2 regions of the Mesorhizobium sp. M0998 genome follow, and region 2 is predicted to be linked to the other one. Evidence: riboswitches for the same ligand, from Rfam matches in the RefSeq annotation. Region 2 holds a riboswitch; the other holds the start of a gene.
What was found. A riboswitch is a leader RNA that binds a small molecule or an ion and turns the genes downstream of it on or off. The one in region 2 is predicted to bind thiamine pyrophosphate.
Positions count from the first base shown of each region.

Region 1: another riboswitch for thiamine pyrophosphate. It lies ahead of thiC (phosphomethylpyrimidine synthase ThiC); the one in region 2 lies ahead of thiB (thiamine ABC transporter substrate binding subunit).

Region 1 is NZ_JAMYND010000003.1:56,891-62,134, forward strand. It holds gene NKH59_RS03690 (YybH family protein) at 431-886, opposite strand; gene NKH59_RS03695 (Fic family protein) at 2,021-3,565, shown strand; TPP riboswitch at 3,747-3,863, shown strand; gene thiC (phosphomethylpyrimidine synthase ThiC) at 3,968-5,244, shown strand, end outside.
Region 2 is NZ_JAMYND010000014.1:98,920-104,163, forward strand. It holds gene NKH59_RS15790 (ABC-F family ATP-binding cassette domain-containing protein) at 1-1,540, opposite strand, end outside; gene NKH59_RS15795 (thiamine diphosphokinase) at 1,556-2,200, opposite strand; TPP riboswitch at 2,328-2,442, shown strand; gene thiB (thiamine ABC transporter substrate binding subunit) at 2,486-3,499, shown strand; gene thiP (thiamine/thiamine pyrophosphate ABC transporter permease) at 3,751-5,244, shown strand, end outside.

The DNA.
Region 1 (5,244 bases), on a different contig from region 2:
GGACGTGGAAAGACTTGCCCGATGCGGGCTCGAATGTTGAACGAGCATCGGGGGGCTGCTTTCTTCTGGAGCCGTTGAGCCGCTACTTTGCCCAATGATAATTAGTTGTCTCGGCTCAGATGGCATTTGACGAGATGGACGGGTTCTTGGAGAACCGCGGATTGCCCACGACCAAATGAACAAGAGCCCTCAGCGGCGCGCCGAGCCGGAGAACGCTCTAGTCCCGGCAAGTGGTGGTCAGCCGGAATTTCCGTTCTGCTGAGCTCGAATCTTACCGCCTCCCTGATCGGTAGCGCGATAGATCCAGAGCCGACTCGATGAGCAGACCCATCAAGTCCGTTCAATTTTGTTAATCAATTCAGTCACATAAACTATTGCCATGGACTTTCGTTGGAACTGTTGCGCGCGCCGGCCTCACGGGTCGCGGAATCTATTGGGCCGCACCAAAGTTCCAGATGTCCCGATGCAGGCGCCACGTCCCGTCGTCCTCTTTTTTCCAAACGACAATGTACTTGCCCGCAACGGTGGAAGGGGCACCGCCTTTGCTCGGCACACCGAGCGTAAATGCGCCAACTTCGTAGGCGAGATTCCCGCTCTCTTCCACTTCCAGCGCCTTCAGGGTGAGATTCTTCATCCCGGCCTTGATTGCGCCCTGCCAGAATTCTTCCACGCCCTTGCGGTCATCGACGCGTTTGCCGTCGGGTGGCAGCAGGGCGGCATCGTCGGTATACATTTGACCTACCGCTGCTGCGTTTCCGCTGTTGAAGGCGTCCATGAATTTTACCAACGCCGCTTCGATGTCCTCACGAGCCGAGTGGGCGGCCGCAGACAATGCAGACGAAAGAAGCAGCACAGCAGCAAATGCAAATGACTGAACCAGTCTCATTTCGTCCTCCCTTGCGTGCCCGACATGCCCACCCGATGAATAGCGCCGACCCAAGGGCGCCGCGGCGCGTTCGATGGCCAGGCGCCTATTTTATTAGACTTATCTGATATGACGGCGCAAGCGCAACTGCGACCCTCGGAATGACCAGCGTAGCAGCTGCCGGAGAACTTCAAAGCGGCGGCTACCGCCTCACTGCCCTCCTCGTCTCGACGAAAGAGTTCGTTCGAATGATGCTTTTCCGTGGCTTTGCTCGCAAGTTTTCGTCAGCCAGCACAGGGCCTCCTCTTACGGTCGCTGGTCGTCAAGGCCCAGCGGCCACTAGCTGACAGTCCCCCCCGTAGCCAAGCCGCTGGGCCCCTCGACGTGGGGAACGAGCATTGGAGACGATGTCGCGCTTTCCGTTACAGCCCGAAGGCGGGTGACAGATGACCGCGTCAGCCTCTCCACTCCGAGCTACGATTTCACGCATTCGATCAGGCACAGCTCTCTCGGGCACCAAGCATGAGTCAGCTCCCGAATGAGCAGGTGCCGCCCAGTTCAGCTTCGGCCCTTGCGCGCGCAAAGTATTGGGCGAGATCGATCGGCAGTCCGATCGGCAAATTGGGGCAGCGATGGCGAGAATGAATGCCAGGAACTTCCCTTCGGTGCCGCTTCGTCGATCTGTTTGCCGAGAAGACGCGCGCTGCGTGCCGCCCCCCATACCGCAGAGAACTCACTTCAGGTCACACACACACACGACGCCACCGAGATCCTGCATCACTTTTCTACTCCGACGCCGCCACGTCACCAAGATCAGTCGCGAGCGTGATCGCGGCTATCAAATCGGGATCGCGCACCGGAGCGCTCTATGAGTGAGCCCCGAACGGCGCGCTCGAGCAATCCGGCTCGACGTAAGGCGGGCCATCCGTGCCGGCCTCGTGACTAAGACGGGCGAATGGCGGTTCCTGGACTCACCTTTTTGGTCTGAAGTCGCTTCCTTGAGCCGGTGGCGGAGTTCTTGCTTGATCGACCTCAGCACTGTTTTAGAATCGGTTTTCGGAAAATTTGTCTTGTGGCATCATTTTTCATGGGATAGGATCATTTTTCATAGGTTTTGCCGACTAAACCAAAATTCAATGGAAGGATTCGCGTTTCATGCCTGCGGTGCAACAGCACCAATTTTCAGGTCCTGTTACCGTTTTTCAGGAAATCCGCCTTCCTGAAACGGCGACCCCGGCCGGGTACAGCGCCCTGATCGGAGCCTACAGGCTCGCCGCGCCCTTGCCCCGTAGGTTGTTCGCCACTGGCGAGCATCATCGCATTACCGAACGGGATGGCTGGCGGATCATGACCCCCCGCCATGCCCCAAATCCTACCCTCGAAGGCCACCTGACCTTTGCGCTCAAGTACGAGGGACTGGACCTTGCCGTCCTCAAGCGGCTGTTCCAAGTGACCGGTCCCGCGCCGATCGAGGCGCTGGTCCGTGAAAGCCCGACCGGCAGTTATGCCCGCCGCATCTGGTTTTTATATGAATGGCTGAGGGACGCGCGTATCGATCTGCCGGACGCGGAGGCCGGACGATACATTCCGGTTGTCGATCCCGAGCTGCAGTGGCCCGGACCCGACAAGACCGCTTCGCGCTATCGCGTAAGGGACAATCTCCCCGGCACGCGTGAGTTCTGCCCTCTGGTGTTCCGCACCAAGATTCTCGAAAAATTCATCGGCCTTGAACTACCGCGGCGCGCGGAGGCAATCGTAGCGGACGTGCCGCGCGACCTCCTTGCTCGGACCGCCGCCTTTCTTTTGCTCAAAGACTCGCGATCAAGCTACGCGATCGAGGGCGAGCACCCGCCGCAAGATCGCATCCAGCGCTGGGGCCGCGCCATCGGCGAAGCCGGCCGCTGGCCGATCGATCGCGATGAGCTGCTGCGTCTGCAAAGAATTGTACTTGGTGACGCTCGTTTCGTAAACCTTGGCTTCCGAAAAGAAGGAGGTTTCGTCGGTGAGCATGATCGAGACAACGGTACGCCCTTGCCCGATCACATCAGCGCTCGGCCCGAGGACCTGCCGCGGCTAATCGATGGAATGGCGGCGTTCGATCAGGGCCCCGCGCAAAAGCTTGATGCAGTCGTAGCCGCCGCAATCCTCGCCTTCGGCTTTGTCTATATTCACCCGTTCGAGGACGGAAACGGCCGCATTCACCGCTACCTAATCCACCACGTCCTTGCCATGCGCGGCTTCAATCCGCCGGGAGTGGTCTTTCCCGTCTCGGCCGCGATCCTGGACCAGATCAACGAGTACAGGGGCGTGCTCGAGAGCTATTCGCAGCGCCTTCTGCCGTTGGTGGAATGGGAACCGACGCCGCAATTCAACGTCCGGGTGCTGAATGACACCGGTGATTTCTACCGGTTCTTCGATGCAACCCCGCACGCCGAATTCCTCTATGCTTGCGTTCAGCGGACGATCGAACGGGACCTTCCCGAGGAAACCGCATTTCTGCAGCGCTACGATCAGTTCCGGCAGCAGGTGGACGCCTTTATCGACATGCCCGAGCGGTTGACCGATCTGCTCTTCCGTTTTCTTCACCAGAATGATGGCCATCTATCGAACCGCGCGCGCGAGAAGGAATTCGCCGCGCTGACCAGTGACGAGGCAGGAAGAATCGAGGCGATCTACGCGCAAACCTTTGGTGCCCATTGAAGGTGTGATCATCAGGATCGATTTTAGTCCGACGGTTTGCGATTCCCTTGTCCCTGCCTTCATCTCCGATGCTTGACTTGTCGCCGAGACATGCACGATTTTTTCCGCACGGTCTGACCGGCCGCCGATCAGCCGCGGCCAGAACGCGCTTGACAAACCGGAGCGGTCCCGTCCAACCTCACGCATTCACCAGGGGAGTCCCGGCAAGGGGCTGAGATACTGCTGGCTTTCGCGGCGCAGTGACCCGTTGAACCTGATCCAGTTCATACTGGCGTAGGGACGGTGCAAGCGCTTTGCGGGAGTTTACGCCCGAGGTCCTGTTTCGGCAGGTCGCTAGAAGCGTCTTTTCATCCTTCCGGCACAGAACTGGGTCTCCAATGCAACGAGCAAAGGAGCCTCAAGATGAATGCCCTCACCCCCGCCGTGTCGACGGGACCGCTGCCTGCCTCACGCAAAATCCACAAATCCGGTACCATCCACCCGCAGCTCAGGGTGCCGATGCGCGAAATCTCCGTCCATCCGACGGCAGGCGAGCCGCCGGTGACCGCTTACGATCCGTCCGGCCCCTATACCGACCCGACTGTCGAAACCAGCATCGAAAACGGCCTTGCACGGCTTCGCCATGAATGGGTCACCGCGCGCGGCGATGTCGAAGCCTATGACGGCCGCCACGTCCGGCCAGAAGACAATGGGTTTGCGGCAGGCGAGCGCCTAACACCGGAATTTCCAGTCCGCAACCGGCCACTCCGGGCCCAGACCGGCAAGGCGGTGACACAGCTTGCCTATGCGCGCGCTGGCATCATCACGCCCGAAATGGAGTTCGTCGCCATCCGCGAGAACCTTGGTCGCGAGATCCTGCACGGCAAGCTTGAGCGCGACGGCGAGGCCTTCGGCGCGGCGATCCCCGACTTCGTCACGCCTGAATTCGTGCGCCACGAGGTGGCGCGCGGACGCGCGATCATTCCCGCCAACATCAATCATCCCGAGAGCGAACCGATGATCATCGGCCGCAATTTCCTGGTCAAGATCAACGCCAATATCGGTAACTCCGCCGTCACATCGTCGATGGCTGAAGAGGTCGAAAAGATGGTGTGGGCGATCCGCTGGGGCGCCGACACGGTGATGGATCTGTCGACCGGCCGCAACATCCACAACATCCGCGAATGGATCGTGCGCAACTCGCCGGTGCCGATCGGCACGGTGCCGCTCTACCAGGCGCTCGAAAAGGTTGGTGGCATCGCCGAGGACCTGACCTGGGAGGTCTACCGCGACACGTTGATCGAGCAGGCCGAGCAAGGCGTTGACTATTTCACCATCCACGCCGGCGTGCGGCTGCATTACATCCCGCTGACCGTTGACCGGGTCACGGGTATCGTCTCGCGCGGTGGCTCGATCATGGCAAAATGGTGCCTGCACCATCACCGGGAAAGCTTCCTCTACGAGCACTTTGCGGAGATCTGCGACATCTGCCGCGCTTATGACGTCTCCTTCTCGCTCGGCGACGGCCTTCGTCCCGGCTCGATCGCCGATGCCAACGACGCGGCGCAATTCGCCGAGCTGGAAACGCTCGGCGAGCTGACGCAGATCGCCTGGGCGAAAGATTGCCAGGTGATGATCGAGGGGCCCGGCCACGTGCCGATGCACAAGATCAAGGCGAACATGGACAAGCAGCTCGCCGT
Region 2 (5,244 bases):
TCGCGTCGCCCGTCTCGGCCTTTGGTCGCGCCTTGCGGTCGTCCAGCCTGGTGCCGCCGCGCTGCGCCAGCATGTCGGAATAGCCGCCGGCATATTCGATCCAGCGGCCGTCACCATCCGGCGCGATGATGCTGGTCACGGTGCGATCGAGGAAATCGCGATCGTGGCTGACCAGGATCACCGTGCCGGCAAAGCCGGCGACCAATTCCTGCAGCAGCTCCAGCGTCTCCATGTCGAGGTCGTTGGTCGGCTCGTCGAGCACAAGCAGGTTTGCCGGCCGCGCCAAAACGCGGGCGAGGATCAGCCGCGCCCGCTCGCCGCCCGAAAGCTCGCGCACCGGCGTGCGCGCCTGTTCCGGCTTGAACAGGAAGTCTTTCATGTAAGAGACGACGTGGCGCTGCTCGCCATTGATGACGAGGTTCTCGCCGCGCCCGTCGGTGAGATACTGCGCCAATGTCTCCTGCGGGTCGACGGCTTCGCGCTTCTGGTCGAGCGTGGCGATCTCCAGATTTGTGCCGAGCCGCACCGTGCCCGCGTCCGGCTTCAATTCGCCGGTCAGCATCTTCAACAGCGTCGTCTTGCCGGCGCCGTTCGGCCCGACCAGACCGACGCGATCGCCGCGCTGGATTCGGGTCGAGAATCCCTTGACCACGGTCAGATCGCCAAAGGTCTTCTCGATGTTCTTGGCTTCGATCACCAGCTTACCGGATTCGGCGGCGTCGCTGGCTGTCATCGTCGCCGCACCCTCGGCGCCGCGATGACCACGAAAGCGCTGGCGCATGGTCTGCAACTCACCGAGCCGGCGCATGTTGCGCTTGCGCCGCGCTGTCACGCCATAGCGCAGCCAGTGCTCCTCGCGCACGATCTGGCGACCGAGCTTGTGCTGCTCGCGCTCTTCCTCCTCCAGCACCGTGTCGCGCCATTCCTCGAAATAGCCAAAGCCCTTGTCGAGACGGCGGGTCTGGCCGCGGTCGAGCCAGATTGTGGCGCGTGACACGCGCTCGAGAAAACGGCGGTCATGCGAGATGACGACCAGTGCCGAGGAGGTGCGGGCAAGCTCCTCCTCCAGCCATTCGATGACCGAAAGGTCAAGATGATTGGTCGGCTCATCGAGGAGGAGAATGTCGGGCTCCGGCGCCATGACGCGGGCGAGGGCGGCGCGCCGCGCCTCGCCGCCGGAAAGGTCGTTCGGCCGTTCCTCGCCGGTCAGGCCGAGATGCTCCATCAGATAGGTGGCGCGGTAGGGATCGTCGGCGGGCCCGAGCCCCGCCTCGACATAGGCGCGGACGGTCGCAAAACCGTCCATGTCGGGCATTTGCGGCAAGTAGCGCACGGTTGCCGAGGGCTGGCGGAAGACTTCGCCATCCTGCGGTTCGATCAGCCCGGCGGCGATCTTGAGGAGCGTCGACTTGCCAGAGCCGTTGCGGCCGACCAGGGCAATCTTGTCGCCAGCCGAGGCCGTCAAGGCGGCACCGTCGAGCAACGGCGTGCCGCCAAAGGTCAGCTTTATCCCGTCGAGATTGAGAAGTGGCGGCGCCATATCAGCTTTCTGGGCTCAGCTTTCCGGAAGAGGGTAGGGATGCGCGAGCAGCAGCGCGCGGCCGCTGGCCAGCGCGATTTCCAGCCGGCCCTTGACCTCGTTGGAAATGGTCAGCGACGAGCCGAACGCAACCTCGACATGGTCGAGCGGCCATTTGGCGCCGGTGACTGTCAGGCCGGCGAGATCCGAAAAGCCGAGCACCGAAAACAGCGTGCCGTCGGCATAGTCGGAGCCAGTCTTTCCAGGCAGCAAAGGAATGCCTTCCTGTGCGCCGCTGGTCAAAAGCACTTCCGTTCCGCCTTCCGCCAGCCGGACGCTCAGCGCCAGATGCAGGAAGATGTGGTCGGTGCGTTTGCCGCCGAAGGCGCCTGCGAGCACAAGGCTTGTCGCACCGCGTTCGAGCGCGGCGGCGATAGCGAGTTCACCGTCGGTCTTGTCCTTTTCAGCGGGAAATACCTGCCGTGGCACGGCGGCCAGATCTTCCGGCAAATCGGCAGGCACCGAATCGAAATCGCCGACCCAGAGTTCCGGCCTCAGGCCCAGCATGCGGGCATGACCGATGCCGGCGTCGGCGGCGATGACGCGCGAGCCTTCGACCTGGCGGTCGAGCAGCGGCGTGCGGATGAGATCGCCGCCAAGCAGGATGGTGAATGTGCTCATATCTCGTGGCCCTTACCAGCCCTGCCCCGGAAACGGAAGATGAAACGGCAGACGAAACGGAAGGCTGGGCTTTGGATGTCCGGCAAACTTCCGCTTGCGCAGCACTTCGGCCGGGCCTATGTGTCGCAACGCTCTAACGGGGTGCCGGACGCGATCTTCGCGGACCGGCTGAGAGGCAAGACTGCCAACCCGCTGAACCTGATCCGGTTTGTACCGGCGGAGGGATTAGACGTTTCGGACAGCCCGACGCCTCAATTCCTTTCAACGCGAACGAAGGAGGCGCCGATGCGCAGTTTTTTCCACTCTCTTGTCTCAATTGTCCTGCTTGCGGCATCCGCGCTCGCCCTGCCAGGGCAGGCATCGGCACAGGATAGACTGACGGTCTATACCTATGAAAGCTTCACCGCCGATTGGGGTCCGGGACCGGCAGTGAAGAAGGCCTTCGAGGCCGAATGCAGTTGCGTCGTCGAATTCGTCTCGGTCGCCGACGGCGTGGCGCTGCTCAACCGTGTGAAGCTGGAAGGCGCCGCGACCAAGGCCGATATCGTACTTGGCCTCGATACCAACTTAACCGCCGACGCCAAGGCAACCGGCCTGTTTTCGCCGCACGGCGCCGTCTCGGGCGTCAATGTACCGGGCGGCTGGAGCGACGATATTTTCGTGCCGTTCGACTATGGCTATTTCGCCGTCGTCTACGACACCGAAAAACTGAAGAGCCCGCCGAAGAGCCTCAGGGAATTGGTCGAGGGCGATGCCGGAGAGAAGATCGTCATCCAGGATCCGCGCACCTCGACGCCGGGCCTTGGCCTGCTGCTGTGGGTCAAGTCGGTCTATGGCGACAAGGCGCCGGAAGCCTGGGCCAAACTCAAGGCGAAGGTGCTGACGGTAACGCCGGGCTGGAGCGAGGCCTACGGCCTGTTCACCAAGGGCGAGGCGCCGATGGTGCTGTCCTACACGACCTCGCCGGCCTACCACATGGTCGCCGAAAACACCGAGCGCTACCAGGCGGCGTCCTTCGAGGAGGGCGAATATCTGCAGATCGAGGTCGCGGGGATCACCACCAAGGGCGCGAAGAACCCGCTGGCGGAAAAGTTCATTGCCTTCATGACCGGACCGAAATTCCAGGATGTCATTCCCGAAACCAACTGGATGTTCCCGGCCGGCAAAACCGACAAGCCGCTCAACCCGGCGTTCGACAAGCTGGTCAAGCCGACCAAGACCTTGCTGTTCAGCCCGGAAGACGTCGCGGCCAACCGCAAGGCCTGGGTCGATGAGTGGCTTGCGGCGATGAGCAGGTAGGGCTCAAGCCTCGTCGGATGTTTGCGCCAAGCCACCCCCCTCTGGCCTGCCGGCCATCTCCCCCTCAAGGGGGGAGATCGGCAGCTTTGTCGCCTCTCCTCGCCCTGCCACTTGTGAGATTGGCGAAGGCGGCTGAGTGCGCAATCTCCCCCCTTGAGGGGGAGATGGCCGGCAGGCCAGAGAGGGGTGGGCTCGGCCTTTGCCAGGTATTTCCTTCGATCAACGCCTGTCGTAGTGTCGGGTAGGGCGACATGCGTACGCGTCATCCGGCCGATCCCCGCGTCACTGCCGGTATCGTCGCGCTCGCCGCCATCGCGCTGCTTATCGGCGGAGCATTCGCCGGGCTCCTCGTCGAAGCTACGCGCGACCTGTCCGGCGCCGCTTCCGCCTTCGATTCCTATCTCCTGCGTGTTGCCCGCTTCACGCTCTGGCAGGCTCTGTTGTCGACCCTGCTCTCCGTCGCACCGGCGCTGTTCGTCGCGCGCGCCCTGTCGCGGCATCCGCGTTTTTTCGGGCGAGGCTTCATCCTCCAGCTTTTCGCCGTGCCACTGGCGCTGCCGGCCATTGTTGCCGCACTCGGTGTCTTGGCGCTCTATGGCCGCGCCGGCTATTTTGCCGGCACGCTGGGCGCGCTAGGCGGCCAGAGCTGGCCCGGCATCTATGGCCTGTCGGGCATACTCGTTGCCCATGTCTTCTTCAACCTGCCGCTGGCGACGCGGCTGTTCCTGGAGGCGTTGCAGACCGTGCCGGCTAACCAATGGCGGCTGGCGAGCCAGCTTGGCATGGGTGCTGCGCCGGCCTTCCGGCTGATCGAATGGCCGCCGCTGCGTGCGGCCTTGCCGGGCGTTGCCGGGCTCGTTTTCATGCTGTGCATCACCTCCTTCACCATCGTGCTTACGCTCGGCGGCGGGCCGCGCGCGACGACGCTCGAGGTTGCCATCTACCAGGCGCTGCGTTTCGACTTCGACCCGGCGCGGGCGGTGACGCTGACCCTGCTGCAGATTGCCCTGACCTTCGTCGTCGTGCTGGCACTGACGCGGCTTGGCGCCAATATGACCGGCGACGCCAATCTGCCGGTGGCGCCGCGCCGGTATTTTTCAGCCGGTGCGGCCGAGACCGTGCTGAACGCGCTGGCGATCGGGCTCGCACTGCTGTTTGTCGCCGGGCCGATGGCGGCCACGCTGGCAGCCGGGCTTGGCGCCGATCTCGGCCGCCTGGCCGGCGAGAGCGCGGTGCGGCAAGCGACGGCGACCAGTGCCGTGCTCTCCCTCCTATCGGCGCTGCTCTCTGTGGCGTTGTCGCTGTCGCTGGTGATGGCGCGCCGGGCGCTGGCGCTCACCCGGCGGAGCGGCAGGAGGACGCTGCTCGAACACCTGGCCGACACCGGTGCGGGGTTCGTCCTGGTGGTGCCGCCCATCGTCATCGGTGCCGGCTGGTTCTTGCTCCTGCGCACCGTCGGCGATGTCTTTGCGATCGCCCCTGTCATGGTGGTTGCGGTCAATGCAGTGATGGCGATGCCGTTCGCCATCCGCGCCATCCGCCCTGCCTATGACGCGGCGAGCGAACGCCACGAACGGCTCTGCGCACAGCTTGGCATCTCGGGCTGGAACCGGTTGCGGCTGGTCGACTGGCCGTCGCTGCGGCGGCCGCTCGCCACCGGCTTCGCGTTCGCCATGGCGCTGTCGCTCGGCGATCTCGGCGTCATTGCGCTGTTCGGCAGCGATTCCGTGCAGACCTTGCCCTAT